DNA from 3 places in the Brevibacillus sp. NRRL NRS-603 genome. Region 1 is predicted to be linked to each of the others. Evidence: predicted binding sites of a transcription regulator. Region 1 holds the regulator's gene; each other region holds the start of a gene.
The links. Region 1 encodes LexA, which represses DNA repair genes until DNA is damaged. Its sites were predicted from a motif close to CGAACATATGTTCG; they were not measured.
Positions count from the first base shown of each region.

Region 2: the regulator LexA is predicted to act here: its motif matches at 913-926, upstream of C7R94_RS05395 (WYL domain-containing protein).
Region 3: the regulator LexA is predicted to act here: its motif matches at 829-842, upstream of C7R94_RS09725 (YolD-like family protein).

Region 1 is NZ_PXZN01000012.1:747,664-749,933, reverse strand. It holds gene C7R94_RS10535 (DUF4269 domain-containing protein) at 1-518, opposite strand, end outside; gene C7R94_RS10530 (DUF456 domain-containing protein) at 627-1,112, shown strand; gene lexA (transcriptional repressor LexA) at 1,163-1,786, opposite strand; gene yneA (cell division suppressor protein YneA) at 1,949-2,270, shown strand, end outside.
Region 2 is NZ_PXZN01000009.1:155,673-157,942, forward strand. It holds gene C7R94_RS05385 (MFS transporter) at 1-530, shown strand, start outside; gene C7R94_RS29970 (hypothetical protein) at 645-800, shown strand; gene C7R94_RS05395 (WYL domain-containing protein) at 984-1,205, shown strand; gene C7R94_RS05400 (hypothetical protein) at 1,304-1,573, shown strand; gene rsgA (ribosome small subunit-dependent GTPase A) at 1,817-2,270, shown strand, end outside.
Region 3 is NZ_PXZN01000012.1:545,604-547,873, reverse strand. It holds gene C7R94_RS09730 (bile acid:sodium symporter family protein) at 1-697, shown strand, start outside; gene C7R94_RS09725 (YolD-like family protein) at 926-1,177, shown strand; gene C7R94_RS09720 (hypothetical protein) at 1,395-1,628, opposite strand; gene C7R94_RS09715 (GNAT family N-acetyltransferase) at 1,811-2,270, shown strand, end outside.

The DNA of each region.
Region 1 (2,270 bases):
AATTGCAACAATGCCTCATATGGATCATCACCCGCAATATGAAAGTATTGAGCAAAGGCAGGTTCGGTTTTCATGCCGCTTTGCTTCAGAGCCCTGATATGTTTGTATGCATCCAAGCCCCCTATATCTAACAATCGTGCTTCGATGTCCATATGACGATAAGCGTTTTGGTTTTCGACCGCTACCGGTTGAGCAAACAATTCAAACCAAAAGTCAGCTGTGAAAAACGAGATAACGCACGTGGGAATACTTTTCACATCTAGTTGTGTCACTTCGAACCTGGGCAAGCAGCCATACGCTGTACGAACAAACTGCTCAAACTGATCCAGATCATGACTTTCGCAAATAATATCCAGATCGCTTTGCGCAACGTCAATGTCCAATGGAATGGTTCCGGCAAGCACTGGACGGTAATCGGATAGTACTTCCATGATATGCGTCTGTTGAATCACTTCCCACGCCGCTTTTTGGCGCATCGATCCTCTGCCCAAGTATGAGAGATCATGCCAATTTCTCATGAGACTACCTCCGTGTCTACTTTCTTTTAAAATAGTTTAGACAAAAGTAAATAAGTACGCAACGAAATCGGTAATCACTCGTATACCTAAAGGAAGGGAGTGTAGTAGATGGAAATATTTTTGTGGGTCGTAGTTGTGCTATTGTTCTTGCTAAGCATCGCAGGAATTTTCTTGCCCGTTTTACCTGATACGATCTTGCTGTGGGCGGGCTTTTTGCTCTATCACTTTTTTATTGCAGATCCTGGAGCGGGATTGCCAGCATCCTTTTGGTGGGGAATGGTCGTTCTAAGCATTCTGCTTTACGGTGCTGACTTGCTGACGAACATGTACTTCGTGAAAAAGTATGGAGGGTCAAAGTGGTCGTCCGTTGCTGCTGCGGTCGGAATTATCCTCGGGATTTTCGTTTTCCCACCGTTTGGTATGCTGATCTTGCCGTTCGTATTCGTCGTTCTCGTAGAGTTGATGGTGCAGAAGCAGTCGATGGAGCGAGCAGTGAAAGCAGGGGTAGGCTCACTGATCGGATTTTTGGGCAGCGCGGTCGTAAAAGTCATCTTGCAACTTGCGATGATCATCTGGTTTTTTATTGCTAGATAACATATAGAAAACAAAAAGGACAGCAGAGGCTGTCCTTTTTTATGTGGAAACTAGTGAATGAGGCGATAGACGCCGATGACTTTGCCGAGAATGGTGACATGCTCCAGAATGATTGGTTCCATCGTGGCATTTTCCGGTTGAAGACGGAAGTGGTTCTTTTCTTTGAAAAATCTTTTGACGGTCGCTTCGTCTTCTTCTGTCATGGCTACGACAATATCACCATTGTTCGCTACGTGCTGTTGGCGAACAATTACGTAATCTCCGTCGAGAATCCCGGCATCAATCATACTGTTTCCGGAGACGCGCAGCATGTAGACCTTGTCAGAAGTCACGATATTGTCCGGAAGCGGGAAGTATTCTTCCACATCCTCAATGGCAGTAATCGGTTGTCCAGCGGTTACTTTTCCGATTACGGGCACACGGACGACAGAGTCTTCGAAATTGTCTTGAAAACGATCTTCATCTGATAACAATTCGATGGCGCGAGGCTTGGTAGGATCTCGACGAATGAGGCCTTTTTTCTCTAAGCGTGCCAAATGACCATGTACTGTTGAGCTGGAAGCTAGTCCGACAGCCTCTCCAATTTCACGTACAGAAGGGGGATACCCTTTATCACGAACTTCCTTTCGTATGAACTCGATGATGGCTTGTTGTCTACTCGATAATTTTGACATAGAAAGACACCCCTGATTTCTCGAACATATTTTCCTATATTATACCATGGGAGCTTGCGTTCGACAAACATAAGTTCGATTCTTTGTTGACATGAACATATGTTCTCATTTATCATGAGGTTACAAATGATCAGAACGTATGTTTGTGAGGGGGCCATTATTATGAATTCATCAACAGTACGTAATCGTTTCGACAAAAAAGAAGAACGTCGTGTTCGTTTTGGTATCACGAGAGGACAAGCTCTCTTGTTTCTTATTACATTTACTCTCTTTTTTTACTTGTTGACCGAACTGGTGTTTGCTTCTTCGCCAATGGAGGAGCCACAAGGTGTAGAAGTAACCGTACAATCTGGAGATAGCCTATGGTCGTTAGCTGTTCGCTACTCAGATCAGCATACAGATGTTCGTGACTATATCATAGAAATCAAGGAAGCGAACGGTTTGGATAGCAACAGGCTTTACCCGGGTCAGACTCTGATCATGC
Region 2 (2,270 bases), on a different contig from region 1:
CAGCTTCTGAAGGGTATGACCGTTTATGGGAAGCGCATTTGATCGCAGAAATTGGCTTTCCAGAGCTCACTGCTATTTCAATGCCAATGTGGTTCGGGATCATTGCAGCACTCGCAAGCTTACTTGGTCTCATCGTCGTAGGCGTTGTGGAAAAAAGGCTGGATGTGAACAATGAGCGGGTTGTCCTTGTGGGCATGTTCACATTGACGGGACTCAAAATTGCAGCGATGATTGCTTTCGCCTTTTCTCCGAGCTTTAGCTGGGCATTAGTTGCATTGCTGTTAATCGGTGTGATTCAGTCATTAAGCAGTCCGCTGTATGATACGTGGCTGAATCTGAACATTGAGAGCAGTGTGCGAGCGACGGTTTTGTCGATGATGGGCCAGTCCAATGCCTTGGGACAAACGGCAGGTGGTCCGGCTGTCGGATGGATTGGGACTCGTTTTTCGATTCGCGCTTCGCTGGTTGCGGCCGCCATCTTGTTGGCACCGATTCTGATTGTGTTTGGACGTGCGCTTAGAAGGCGCTGAGTTGTAACAAGCATAAGGCATGTGTCCATTTTTGGGGGCGCATGCCTTTTTTGACGGATGGGTAACTCGTTCATTACATGTCAACCAAAGAAAGAGATAGGTGTGGAGCATCATATGGAAGATATATTAACATTGATTAAGGTTTTTGCTGGCACAAGCTCACAAGGAGCAGTTTTAGAAGAGCTTCCTGCAGAGTACCTAAGCGATCAAATATTCAAATTATGTGCAACTCCAGAGCTAGCTCTAGGTATTGTGAAAGGAGATACTTAGAGATCTGGATTGATCGTTTGTGAACGTCAGTTCTTCAACACTACGCACTATCTCTGGGAGGGGGCTCGTAAATGTTTATAGGGCCTCTTCTTCTTTTTGAAAGCAGAACTTGCGAACAAGCGTTCTCTTTTGGTATGATGATCTCAACAGCAAGAAGACGCATTTTGTGGTGGTGACAGCTTGATGATTCAGGAGTTGAGAAGGTATGCAGTGCGGCAGCAAGCAGTGGAGATCATCTATTTGAAGAAGGATGGAGAGGCTAGCAGGCGTACGATCCGTGTGGTACATATTGATGTAAACAAAGGGAGCTTGAAAGCATACTGTTATATGAGGAAGGCGTATCGAGTATTTGTGTTGGAAAACATTTTGGCGATCGCACCTGGGTCAGGGCATTTTGCCGGATAAAAGGCATCATCCTCGACGCCCCCAGCCTATTCCAGCTATACTATGTTATACTAAATAGGTTAACAACCTTCAAAAAAGAGGAAGGGCGGGGACAAACAATGGAGTTCTTCATTGTCATCGTCATCATGTTTTTGATCGTAGTATTTGTCTTGGCGTCCAAAGCTGGAAAAGGTAGAAGCGGGCGCTCTTATTCCTCTTCAGACAGCGGGGGCGGAGCCTTCTATGTAGACAGCTCTCACAATCATCATCATCGAAATCACGATTCAAACGATCGTTGGGATAGCTATGACAGCGGCTACGATAGCGGAAGTGGTGGAGACAGTGGTGGTGGCGGAGATAGCGGAGGAGGCGGCGGCGGGGGAGATTGACGCTGTTGCATTTTGTTTCATTATGGTACAATAACTGGGAAATATGATTCCAAACCTGAATGGTAGGTTTGCTAAAGGAGAGATGTTTTATGGTAGCCATCAAATTTGTTCAGAGTGTCGTAGTCGGGGTCACAGGAATCCTCCTTTCAAGCGAACAGTAATACCGTTCACCAAATGAGGATTCGACTGTGACTGGTTCTGGCTGATAGCCATATATTTAACCAATTGCAGGGGGAATCCGCAGTGAATCAACTAACTAATCAACAAGTATTGCAATCTATGGGCTGGAATGAGTATTTTGCTAATCATTTTGCCCCTTATGCCGAGCAAGGCTACAGTGTGGGACGTATCACACTCGAACATAAACGTATTTATCGTCTGTGGAGTGAGCATGGTGAACTCTTGGGCGAAGTAACGGGTAAGCTTCGTTATGAAGCCATCGGACGAGAAGATTTTCCAGCTGTCGGGGACTGGGTAGTGATCAGTGCCCGCCCAGAGGAAAAGAAAGCCTCGATCCACGGACTTCTTCCACGAAAGAGCAAGTTCTCCCGCAAAGTAGCTGGGGATACAGTGGAAGAGCAGATTGTGGCTGCGAACGTCGATACGGTTTTCCTCGTGAATTCCTTAAATAATGATTTAAATCTTCGCAGGATGGAACGTTATCTTATTCTTGCGTGGGAAAGTGGAGCCAATCCGG
Region 3 (2,270 bases), 200 kb from region 1:
TCCGGATGATATCCATGTCATCACGGGCTTTTTGTTGGCGGCCTTAATTCCCACAGGGATCACGAGCTTTTTGTGGTCATCGATTTATTTTGGGAACATCGCACTGACGCTATCTATTATTTTGTTGGATACGATGCTCTCTCCATTGATTGTTCCGTTGGGGATGTCCTTGTTTTTAGGGGCAACAGTCGAGATGGATTTGGCTGAACTGATGAAAGGTTTATTTTATATGATCGTGCTGCCGTCACTTGTCGGTATGCTGCTCAATCATTTGTCAAAAGGGAACGTCAAAAAAACGCTGGCACCAAAATTAGCGCCATTTTCTAAGATGGGAATGGGTGTAGTCGTCGCAATCAACAGCTCGATGGTCTCGTCTTACTTTCATATGATGGACGCGAAACTGGTGGGGATGGCGGTACTCGTACTGGTAGTAGCCATTTTAGGTTATTTAATGGGGTGGGGGATCGCAAGGCTGTTCGGATGGGAGCGTGATGTGATCGTCACGTTAACCTTCAACAGTGGAATGAGAAACATTAGCGCAGGGGCAGTTATGGCGATCACGTACTTCCCAGCGCCTGTTGCTCTTCCCGTTGTTCTCGGTATGCTTTTTCAACAAATACTGGCGTCTACCTTCGGGAAATTTTTGGAGCTGGTCGAGAAAAGACCGCAGCATCAAGCGCAGGAACTATCAAGCTAAAAGTAAAAGCCGTTTTCCAACACCAATGGGAAAACGGCTTTTTTCTTACAGATTCTTATGCGCGACTTGGCAGAACGAACCTTTCATAGGCTGTCATGCGGTTCAACTAAAGAAATCGGAAAAAAGAGTTGCGAACTTATGTTCGTATTCACTATAATGTAATTACAATTTCCCACACAGGATGAGGATCTGGATAACAAATGTTCGTAAGTAGGCGGGTGGAAAAGCGTGGCTAACAGCAATCTTGAAGTAACGAACGAAGAAAGAGAGGCATTTATGTATATGCTGCGAGATTCGGCAAGAGAGAATTATCCCTTGAATGTGAGCTGGTGTGTGTCTTTTGAGGGGGAGCGGGGGAATACGTGCAGCATGTGGGGTGTGGTCAAATGGGTAGACCCGAAGGCGAGACGTGTTCAATTAGCAAACCAAACGGGTAGCCAATGGATAGAGATGGAGAAGATTATTAATGTACAAGCATAGGTGTGTGTGTAGAAACCTTACATGAAAACCATTCATCGTAAGGCTTCTTTTCTTTTTTGCACAAAGGAGGAAGTGTAATTGTCATAAAACCTGACATAAAAACACGGAAAATTCGAAAGTTTGATTGACGTTCGTTTTTATTATGTTAGAATATATTACATAGCATGCATTCTCTCCACTTCCTATTTTGACCCAATCATTGGGTCCTTTTTTTTGCCTATGTACCATTCTTCGGATATGGCTTCCCATCTGCTTGAAATAACTTGCTCACCATTCCATAAAGACGACCTGACATGTTAGGAAAAACGAAGGAGTATTCATTCGCTCCTTGATTTAGCAAGACGATCGGTGCTTCCACGGTGTAGGGGATTTTCATTAGATCGAGCATCTTCTTATATTCCTCTACTTTGGAATGGTCGACCGTATAATAAAATGATTTGGAAAAATTCATGCGAGCACGCTCCTTTTCCTTATTGTAGCATATCCATTGTTTACCGTATAAATGAACATAATAAATATTATGTAAACAAAGTGCAATTTCCTTTCTCCTGAGGAAGAGAGAAGAGTAGCTTCACAAAGAGTTCCACCTATGATAAAATAAAGGACCAAAATTTTACCAATAGGAGAAAAAGGATGATAATCAGCCAACAACTACTTTCTGTGAATGGGTTATCCTACACGATTCGCTCTGCAATACAAACAGATGCACAGCAGTTGTCGGACCTGCGACTGCAAATCGATGGGGAGACTGAAAATTTGGACAGAGAAAGAGGAGAGGCTTTCATCGATGTGCAAGGATTCGAACACATCATCAATACGGATGCAGAAAGTCCAAGAAACTTGTTTTTAGTAGCTGTTGTGCAGAAGCGGATTGTCGGGTTTTCCAGATGTGCAGGTGTTTACTTAAACAGATTTGCACACAAAGTAGAGTTTGGTGTATGTGTATCAGAAGAGTTCTGGGGTTATGGCATTGGGAAGAATCTCTTGCAAGAATCGGTTGCCTGGGCAGACGCCAACCACATTACCAAAATGACGTTGAATGTGATGGAAACGAATGAGAAGGCAATTGAGCTGTACAAACGGTTTGGCTTTG